Linked DNA regions of Prochlorococcus marinus CUG1415. The protein of the gene in region 1 binds, or shares a complex with, the protein of each later gene. Links are inferred from orthologs where the notes say so. Each region holds a gene or a part of one and is shown on either strand. Other genes may lie near its edges.

What was found. Proteins that work in one complex are often made in the same cells at the same time.
Region 2: the proteins of uvrB (region 1) and HA143_RS01645 are in contact, whole or in part, in a crystal structure (PDB 7EGT), measured with the Thermus thermophilus proteins. The link is inferred for Prochlorococcus marinus CUG1415 from one-to-one orthologs. Residues at the interface, in WP_096411307.1 of Thermus thermophilus: Glu23, Leu25, Arg26, Asp27, Gly28, Glu29, Arg30, Phe31, Arg55, Glu326, Asp327, Phe328, Glu379, Ser382, Gln383, His398, Gly400, Arg401; in WP_096412145.1 of Thermus thermophilus: His654, Arg656, Phe657, Gln666, Asp668, Glu669, Lys680, Arg681, Leu682, Ser683, Lys685, Tyr686, Ala687.

Annotation. Positions count from the first base shown.
Region 1 is NZ_JAAORL010000002.1:585,988-591,287, forward strand. Bases 1,421-4,350 are described here. They hold uvrB (excinuclease ABC subunit UvrB), read right to left. Parts: upstream 3,941-4,350; coding sequence 1,901-3,940; downstream 1,421-1,900. Other genes in these bases: HA143_RS09345 (aspartate kinase), read left to right, coding at 1,421-1,893; HA143_RS09355 (DUF561 domain-containing protein), read right to left, coding at 3,970-4,350. Outside these bases: holA (DNA polymerase III subunit delta), read left to right, coding at 1-93; more of HA143_RS09345, read left to right, coding at 133-1,420; more of HA143_RS09355, read right to left, coding at 4,351-4,746; tRNA lysidine(34) synthetase TilS, read left to right, coding at 4,832-5,300. UniProt on the Escherichia coli protein: The UvrABC repair system catalyzes the recognition and processing of DNA lesions. A damage recognition complex composed of 2 UvrA and 2 UvrB subunits scans DNA for abnormalities.
Region 2 is NZ_JAAORL010000001.1:299,329-304,793, reverse strand. Bases 718-3,812 are described here. They hold HA143_RS01645 (UvrD-helicase domain-containing protein), read left to right. Parts: upstream 718-1,108; coding sequence 1,109-3,517; downstream 3,518-3,812. Other genes in these bases: HA143_RS01640 (CCA tRNA nucleotidyltransferase), read left to right, coding at 3,523-3,812; HA143_RS01650 (hypothetical protein), read left to right, coding at 879-1,079. In the rest of the region: HA143_RS01660 (phycobiliprotein lyase), read left to right, coding at 1-204; HA143_RS01655 (R-phycoerythrin subunit beta), read right to left, coding at 188-700; more of HA143_RS01640, read left to right, coding at 3,813-4,770; HA143_RS01635 (selenide, water dikinase), read right to left, coding at 4,771-5,465. UniProt on the Escherichia coli protein: A helicase with DNA-dependent ATPase activity. Unwinds DNA duplexes with 3'-5' polarity. Translocates on single-stranded DNA with 3'-5' polarity. Initiates unwinding more efficiently from a nicked substrate than double-stranded DNA.

The DNA.
Region 1 (5,300 bases):
TTAATGAGTAAATTATTAGATATTGAAACATCCCTAAAACAAGGTCATAATCCTATAAATGTTTTTACCGAGAATTTAATTAATTTAAGTTAACCAAATTATAAGTTTAAAAATTTACATTATGATTTAAATATGGCTTTACTAGTAAAAAAATTTGGCGGTACTTCTGTCGGTGATATTAAAAAAATTCAAAATATTGCAAGTAGCATTTGTCAAAGTAAAGAAGTAGGAAACGAAATTGTCGTAGTTGTCTCTGCAATGGGGCAAACCACAGATGATTTAAATTGTTTAGCGGAATCAATTAGTAAAAATCCTAATCGAAGAGAATTGGATATGCTTCTCTCAACTGGAGAGCAAGTAACCATAGCTCTTCTCTCAATGGCATTAAACGAATACGGAATACCTGCAATTTCAATGACCGGTAGCCAGGTTGGAATTATTACAGAATCAATACATGGGAAAGCAAGAATTCTGGATATTAAAACAGAAAGAATCCACAATTATATAAATCAGGGTTTTGTAGTTGTAGTGGCTGGATTTCAAGGAACAACATTAAGTCATACGGGATCAATGGAAATTACAACTTTGGGTAGAGGTGGTTCAGATACCTCTGCAGTAGCTTTATCAACAGCTTTAGGAGCTGAAACTTGCGAAATTTATACAGACGTTCCAGGGGTTCTTACTACTGATCCAAGAATTGTTCCTAATGCAAAACTCTTAGATAAAATTAGCTGTGAGGAAATGCTTGAACTTGCAAGCGTCGGTGCTTCAGTTCTCCATCCAAGAGCAGTAGAAATTGCTCGCAATTATGGAATTAAATTGTGCGTCAAATCAAGCCACAGTGACTCACGTGGGACTCTCCTAGAAAGTCAAATCCAACCTCTCCCACTAAAAAGAGGAAGCTTAGAATTAACAAAAACGGTCAATAGTCTTGAAGTATTAGAAAACCAAGCAGTATTCAGTCTCTCGAATATTCCTGATAGGCCTGGGATTGCTGCACAAATATTTGAAAAACTATCAGAAGCAAGTATTAATGTAGATTTAATCATACAAGCGACAAATGATGGAAATAATAACGATATTACATTTACTGTTAGTGAATTAGAAGTTAAAAAAACTGCAGAACAATGTGAACTTATAACTAGTCAATTAGGAGGAAAATACAATCTAAAAACAAACATGACTAAATTGAGTATTCAAGGAGCAGGCATTATGGGTAGACCAAGTGTTTCAGCTGATTTATTTGATACTTTATCTCAAGCGAATATAAATGTCAGGTTAATAGCTACTAGTGAAATTAAAGTCAGCTGCGTAATTGAAATAAATAATATTCCAAAAGCTATTAGATTTGTTGCTGAGAAATTTAAGTTATCCGATACACAAATATTTGTTAATCCAATCAACGAAAAACAAGATCAACCTGAAGTAAGAGGAATTGCATTAGATAAAAACCAAGTTCAAATAAGTTTTCGAAAACTGCCTGATCGTCCAGGTGTAGCAGCATCGATATGTTTAGCATTAGCTGAAAATAATTTACTTTTCGATACGATCGTGCAGTCTGAAAGAATTTCCTCTTTAAAAACTAAGGATATTAGTCTTACAATGAATAAGCAAGATAGAGAAAAAGCTAACTTAGTTTTTGAGGCCCTAACAAAGAAATTACCTGGTTCATACATTGAAGATGGCCCTGCGATAGCCAAAGTAAGTACTGTTGGGGCAGGAATGGCATTTCAGGTTGGAACGGCTGGAAAAATATTTAGAGCACTGGCTGACCAAAATATCAATATTGAAATGATTGCCACTAGTGAAATTAGGACTTCATGTATTGTCTTAGAAAAAGATTGTGACAAAGCAGTTAATGCGATTCATAATCATTTCGAATTAGAGAAATAAGTTCTTTTTAGTAATTTCTTGCCAATTTTTGTCTTAATTTTTTGATTCTATCCCTCAAATTTGCTGCTTCTTCAAAATTTAACTCTTTTGCAGCATCTTTCATTTGAATTTCTAACTTTTCTATTAAGCCAGGCAATTCTTCGATTAAACATTGATTATCGCTAGCATTGAGAATTGCGTCAGTTTTGTTATTAACTATATTTATTAAATCTTTAGATAAACCACCAGCATCTAATTTTCTGGAAAGTTCTAGAAAAGATAATATTGAATTTTCTATTTTTTTACCTGCAGGTTTTGGAGTAATACCATTGACTTGGTTATATTTTTTTTGAATAGTTCTTCTTCTTTCAGTTTCAGATATTGCTCTTTTCATTGAATCTGTGAAGTTATCTGCATAAAGCAACGCAACACCTTCAACATGTCTTGCAGCTCTTCCTATTGTTTGAATCAATGACCTTTCTGCCCTAAGAAAACCTTCTTTATCAGCATCTAAAATGGCGACTAAGGATACTTCTGGAAGATCTAGTCCCTCTCTTAATAAATTAACTCCTACCAAAACATCATATTCGCCCATTCTAAGGTCTTGAATAATTTCAATTCTTTCAATTGAATGGATTTCGGAATGCAAATATCTAACTCTTACTTTATTTTCAGATAAAAAATCAGTTAGATCTTCAGCCATTCTCTTAGTAAGTGTTGTCACTAGCACTCTTTGATTCTTTTCAGCTCTAATTCTTATTTCAGATAATAGATCTTCTATTTGGCCCTCACTAGGTCTTACATCAATTAAAGGGTCTAATACCCCAGTTGGTCTAATAACTTGCTCAATAAATTCACCATCACATTGATCTAATTCCCATTGTCCGGGAGTTGCGCTTATAAATACTGTCTGTTTTGATTTTTCCCAAAACTCTTCACATTTTAAAGGTCTATTATCTGCAGCACTTGGCAATCTAAAACCATGATCTATTAAAACTTTTTTTCGAGATTGATCACCGTTGTACATCGCATGAAGTTGAGGACATGTTACATGACTCTCATCGACAACCAACAACCAATCTTTAGGAAAGTAATCTATTAAACATTCTGGAGGTGAACCTTCCTCCCTGCCTGATAAATGACGAGCATAATTCTCAACTCCATTACAATAACCAACCTCTTTAAGCATTTCTAAATCATATTTTGTGCGTTGTTCTAGACGTTGAGCCTCTAATAATTTTCCTTCGTATGTAAATTTATCGAGTTGTTTTTTTAATTCACTTCTGATTGCACTTATTGCACTTTCAAGTCTTTCTTTTGGAGTCACAAAATGCTTCGCTGGGTAAACGCTGACTTGTTCCAAACTTTCAAGTATTTCTCCCGTAGTAGGGTCAACATATCTAATAGCCTCGACTTCATCACCAAATAATTCGATTCTTATTAATCTATCTTCATAAGCTGGACCGATTTCTAAAACATCACCTTTGATTCTGAATCTACCTCTAGTAATTTCAATATCATTTCTAGTATATTGATTTTCAACGAGCGACCTCAAAGAAGAACGTAGATTTATTGATTTTCCAACTTCAAATTTAACTGCAGCTTTTAAATACTCACTTGGTATACCAAGACCATAAATACAACTTATTGAGGCTACAACAATTACATCTTTTCTCTCAAATAATGAGCGTGTTGCAGAATGCCTGAGCATATCTATTTCTTCATTAATTGAAGCAGTTTTGGCTATATACGTATCACTTACAGGGACATAAGCTTCAGGTTGATAATAATCGTAGTAAGAAATAAAGTACTCAACAGCATTTTTTGGAAAAAACTGCCTTAATTCATTACATAGTTGTGCAGCTAACGTTTTGTTATGAGCCAAAACAAGAGCTGGCCTTCCTGTTTGTTGGATTACATTTGCAATAGTAAATGTTTTACCAGTTCCAGTCGCTCCTAAAAGAGTCTGAAACTCTTTACCACTATTTACACCTTTAACTAATTTTTGAATAGCTTCTGGTTGATCTCCATTTGGTTCGTAAGGAGCCTGAAGCTTATAGTTGTTCATCAAGCTAGTAGCTAAAGGATATTGCTATATTAAGAAATTTTTTCTCCAATTATTGAATTTTTCAAAGATTCTTTTAAGCCCCTAACAACCGCAATCATTGATATTAAATCATCTAATTTATTAACTGCAGATCCAACGCCAACTGCTGATGCTCCCGAGGATATTGCTAGTGGACAAGTTACTTGGCTTAATCCAGAGGCACTCATGATTGGTATATTCAGAGATTGTTTCTTAAATTCTTGATGAATAGCATAGGTAGCTGCAAGAGTTGGTACTGATTTCTCAAAAAAGCCTTGAATTCCTGGAGAGTAAGGAGTAGAACTCGTACCACCTTCTGTTTGAATAATATCAACACCTTCTTCCACTAACTTCATAGCAAGATCAACTTGTTTATCAATTGGCATAGTATGAGGAACAGTTACTGATAAAGGAACATTAGGCAATAAATCCCTCGTCTCTTTAGTAATGTTTAAAACTTTTTCATCTGAAAAATTAATGCCTTTTTCATAAAAAGTATCATAATTTCCTATCTCAATTAATGATGCTCCTGCTTTTACAGAATCTTGAAACAATCTTGGCACTACTGAACTCACACATACGACTAATGAAGAATTCTTAAGTGCTAAATCAACGAGTTCAGGTTTACAAGCAATATCGACAAGATCAGCACCTCCTAATGAAGCAGCCTCAACAATTGTTTTCACAGATTCAACATCAAAATTATTCAATCCTGAAATAACTTTGAGTAAAGATTTACTTCTTAACTCTTCTTTAATTTTTTGTGGCAAAAGATTAATCAGACTCATTTACTTAATGAATTTATTACCTGATTGTGACATTGTTTTAGTAAAACAGTGCATTTTTTAAAAAATATTATCTGAGCAACACAAAATGTCTGATAGAGATTTAACTCAGAAAAATTGGTCATCATGGCATCATCTGCTTCATAAGGAGATTCTTAGCAAAAAAACATTAATTCCCAAAGGATCAAATATTTTAATCAGTGTTTCCGGGGGACAAGACTCCATGGCCTTATTAACCCTAATTGATGACCTAAAAAAAAATCATAGTTGGTCTATTAGTGTTTGGCATGGTGATCATCAGTGGCACGAAAAATCCTCACTATATGCTTTTGAATTAAAAAGTTATTGCAAAGATAAAAATATTTCATTCTATTTTGATAAGGCAAATAAAGAAGATATTTTTTCAGAAGAAAAAGCAAGAGAATGGAGATATAAAAAATTATGTGAAAGAGCCAAAACTTTATTAAACAAGAACCAGCCAAAAAACAATGTTTATTTATTAACTGGTCATACTAGTAGTGATAACGCAGAAACATTTATCCTAAATTTATCTCGAG
Region 2 (5,465 bases), on another replicon or contig:
TCATCATCCAATTATTTAGTTGATGAACAAAATAATTTACACATTAAAACCATTTACAAATCAACATTTTCCGAAGAAAGAATTTCCTTTTTATCCACTCACATAAGATCCAGATTTTCTACTATTAGAAATCTGGAAAATAACTCAGTAATACAGACTTCACATACTTCAGAGATAAGGAATTTAGCTAGTTTAAAAGATTAATTATCCTTTCAAATTGACACTCTGTTTCAGATATTAATTGAGGGAGAAAGCCTTTGTTTCCTTTCATATTATTAACTGTTGAATTTAAATCAGAGATTGTTGCATCTCTCATTAATTCAACAACCCTTCTTGCATTTCTTAAAGGTACCCCAAGAGCAAGATAAGTATTTTTAAGATCCTTCAAACAACTTTTTGCTAAAACTGATTCGTCATTAGAAATTAAAAGATAAGCAACAATCCTTAGGATTATTTCTCCATCTCTTAAACAAACGGACATCTTATTAGTTGTATTGAAAGATATTTTTGAATTAACTGAATCTTGATTTTCGCAAATCATTGCTGTTACAGCATCAGCTGCAATTGCATGTGAATTATTGGTTATTGAGGTTATTGCATCTAATCTCGAGTTTGCACTATTAATAAATTCTTTTATATTGCTTAAATCATTTAATTTCTTATCAGAGGAAAATAGTTGATTATTCTTTGAAACTGACATTCCTAAAGTAAAAATCTAAAGTTAGTTTTTAACATTAGTACAAAACTAGTTAAAACAATACAATTTGAAAATTAACGAAACGCTTCTTAATTAATAATTTCATTCCAAAGTGATAGTTGAAATAATTCAAATAAAAAATTTTTTTCCGCTAGTATAAAAATACGTTTTTAATAAAGTTTTGGATCAACAAGATTTAAAATTATCAAAGAAACTTATTTCCTCATATAAAAAGAGATTGGAAAAAGAAATTCTTGACCGAAGTATGAAATTAAGAATGCCTCAAAATAAATTTGAAGAAATAATTAATAACAATAATGAACTGATAAATTTAAAAAAAGCGTTAGAACACCTAGAAACGGAATCTGAAGCTCATAAGTAAAGTCTGATTTTTGAAAAAACCTTCCAAAAGTGTCTCAAACTAACAATTTCCTTTTTAAGTCTTTAAACAATGAACAACTTCAAGCAGTAAAACATGTTTATGGCCCACTATTAGTTGTAGCAGGTGCAGGCAGCGGAAAGACAAAAGCTCTTACCCACAGAATTGCGAATCTTATTGAAAACAACTCTATAGATCCCTATAACATTCTTGCGGTCACTTTTACTAACAAAGCTGCTAAAGAAATGAAAGCAAGGTTAGAAGTTCTTCTAGCACAAGAAATAGCTTTTAATCAATTTGGTCAGCCTTGGTCAAGTCTCAAAGAAATTGATCAAAATCAATTAAGAACAAACGTTCATCAAGAGAGGCTTCAAAATCTTTGGATAGGTACCTTTCATTCTTTATTTTCAAGACTTCTAAGATACGATATTGAAAAATATAATGACCCAGAAGGATTAAAATGGACAAGGCAATTTTCAATTTACGATGAAACAGATTCTCAAACATTAGTAAAAGAAATTATCAGTCAAGATATGAATCTTGATCCCAAAAGATATGATCCCAAAAAGATTAAAAGATTAATAAGTAATGCTAAAAATCAATGCCTAACTTCGAATGATCTTTTAGAAAAAGCAGACAATAATTTTGATAAAACAGTTGCAGAAGCCTACAAGAGATATAGGATTTCACTTTCAAAAAATAATTCTTTAGATTTTGATGATCTTCTACTTTTGCCTGTTTTTTTATTGAGGCAAAATGATGTAGTCAGAGATTACTGGCACAAAAGATTTCAACACATTCTAGTTGACGAATATCAAGATACAAATAGAACACAATATGAACTTATAAAATTAATTACTGCTGGCAATACTGAACCAAAAAAATTCTTTAATTGGGAAGATAGGTCAATTTTTGTAGTAGGGGATGCTGATCAAAGCATTTACAGTTTTAGAGCCGCTGACTTCAGAATTCTAATTGGTTTTCAAGAAGATTTTAAAAATTCATTTAATGACGACACAAAATCATCTTTAATTAAATTAGAAGAAAATTATAGGTCATCTTCTAATATTCTTGATGCTGCAAACTCATTAATTGAAAACAACTCTGAAAGAATTGATAAAGTTTTAAAGGCAACTAAAGCAAAAGGGGAGCTTTTAAAGTTACTAAGCTGTGATGATGAAATTTCTGAGGCAGAAGCAATTACCAATAAAATAAAATCACTCAATAATTATAATCAAAACCCAATTTGGAAAAATTTTGCAATTTTATATCGAACAAGAGCTCAGTCAAGAGTATTAGAGGAATCTCTTGTAAGGTGGCGCATTCCTTATACAATTTTTGGAGGACTGCGTTTTTATGATAGAAGAGAAATTAAAGATGCAATAGCATATTTGAAAGTTCTGGTTAATTCTTCAGATAATGTAAGTCTTTTACGGATCATAAATGTTCCCAGAAGAGGGATTGGTAAGACCACTATTCAGAAACTTAATGAACTATCTAACAGGTTAAATATTCCATTATGGGAGGTTCTTAATGATAAGCAAAGTATTGAAGAAACAATAGGCAGATCATCAAAAGGAATTAATAAATTTACTGAAGTTATGAATGATCTACGTTGCTATTTAGAAAATTCAGGCCCTGCTCAATTACTGCAACTAATCTTAGAAAAAAGTGGTTATTTAAATGACTTGCTAGCTAATGGTACAGAAGAATCTGAAGATAGAAGAAATAACTTACAAGAACTAATTAATGCAGCTACTCAATATGAAGAAGAAACAGAAAGTGGAGATGTAGAGGGTTTTCTTTCTACAGCGGCCTTAACAACTGATAATGATACTAAGAAAAATAATCCCAACTCCGTAACTCTTATGACTCTGCACAATAGTAAGGGTTTAGAATTTCAAAATGTTTTTATCACTGGACTAGAGCAAGGTCTCTTCCCGAGTCATAGATCAATAGATACTCCCTCACTTTTGGAAGAGGAAAGAAGATTATGCTATGTAGGTATTACTAGAGCTAAAGAAAGAGTTTTCTTAAGTCATGCTAGAGAAAGAAGATTATGGGGTGGAATGCGGGAAGCAACAATTCCTTCAATATTTCTTTCGGAAATACCCGAAGACTTAATGGATGGTGAATTACCCCAAACTGGAGGTGCTTCAATAAGAAGAGATTGGCATCTTGATCGTTTAACAAGAGTTGACCGAAATAATCAAAATGAATTTGCTAACAAACCAATAAATGCAGTAAGGAAATTATATTCAGGACCAAGTAAAGGGAAAAGCTGGATAGTTGGAGATAAGCTAATTCACTCAAAATTCGGGAAAGGTGAAATTATACATATTTTTGGGAGCGGGGAAAAAATATCTTTAGCAGTAAAATTTGGTGATAAAGGAAGTAAAATTCTAGATCCCAGATTAGCTCCAATTCGTTACGTAAGTTAAAACTCATGAACGATATCTCTGATTACATCCACGGGGAATTAATCAAAATTCCATTTAATCTTTATAACCTAATTACTAATTACATAGAATCTAATAATAATACTAAGGTAGCTTTTGTTGGCGGTTATTTAAGGGATTTATTAATTAGTAAATACCACAAAAAATCTTTTTCTAAACCTTTAGATATAGATCTTGTTATTGAAGGTTCCTCTATTGCTCTTGCAAAATTTATAAAAAAAAATATTGTAAATGTAGATTTATGTTTAATCAAGGAATTTAATTTATACAATACTGTAGAAATAAATATTAATGATTATAAAATTGATATTGCTTCTGCAAGAAAAGAAATTTATTCTGCTCCAGGGTTAAATCCCACAGTAACTAATAGTAATATTGAGGAGGATCTTCAGAGGAGAGATTTCACTATCAATTCAATAGCCTTTGAGGTTTCGACAAAAAAAATCTATGATCTTTATGGAGGAATTTCTGATATAAAAAACAAACAATTGAACTTACTACATAATAATAGTATTTCAGATGATCCAAGTAGATTAATTAGATGTGCAAAATATGCTTCAAGGTTAGGTTTCAATATTTCAAATAATTCCCTTAAACAATCTCAACGAACAGTTAGACAATGGCCTTGGAAAATTTCAGAAACTGATCAGAAAATGATTTTCCCTCCTGCACTCGGGATAAGAACAAGGATGGAACTAGCTGAAATATATAAACACGATAACTTGAATAATGTAATTTCGATAATTCATAAATGGGAAATTATCTCAATCTTAAATAAAAATATTAAAGTCGATAAAAGGTTTTTAAGAGGACTAAATTGGATTAAGAAGTTGAATGGAAATTATATGCTTTATTTATTAAAAGATGCAGAAGATTTAGAAACAGCATGTAGAAGATTTTTGGTAAATAATGGTGAAATAAAAATATTAGAAGATTATTCCAATATAAAAAAGATATTAAAAACCAACCAAAAAAAATTTATGCATTATTCTCCATCAAGTTGGACAGAATTTATTGAGAAAAGAAACCTTAATGACGAGACAGTCAAATTATTAATATGTGATGGGGTTCCATACTGGCGTAACTTGTTTAAGTGGTTATTTATTTATCAATCCATAAAATCTACAAAAGATGGAGAAACATTAAAAAAAGAAGGATGGGAACCAGGAAAGGAAATGGGAAAGGAAATAAAAAGATTAAGATATTTGGAAATTGACAAATTGAATAGAAATTGATTACATTTTTACCACTTCTCCAACCTTGTACCATTTATCTTTTAGAGTATTTTCGTATTTACGATTGCAACTAATCAACAAGGGTCCACATGTTTGAGGATCTAAAAGTAATGCTATTCTCTGGTTAAAAGTCTCATTATCTAATGAATTTTCGTTTAAAAAATTAATTATTCTTTGTTGGGAATTTCCTTTATGAATTTTGTCAAAAATTTCTTTATTACATTCAAAGAAAGTACTTTTAATATCTTTTCTTATTAAATCAAATACTCCGGGATAAGCTTTAAATGCAAATAAATCTAATAAAACTTTTACAGGCTCTAGATTATTTCTTTCCCTATATAAATTAGATGAGTCAACCATCTCTTTAAGATGTCCAATAAATCCATATCCAGTAATATCAGTAGCAGCATTGACTAATGATTCTCTAAATTGATCTTGAAAAAAATAAATTTCATCAATCAAATATTGCTGACTCTTCACTAAATTATTAATTATTTCAGAAGAACTATTTAGCATATTAATATTTTGCATTTGACCGGCAAAGTAAATCCCAACTCCGAGAGGTCTAGACATCATAAGAATGTCTCCATCATTCATTCCAGATTTAAGCCATGGTTTTGCTCCATTTTTTAAGATTCCTTGGACAGTTAAAGAAATATCTATTCCTAATGAATAAGGTTTATTTACTAAACTTC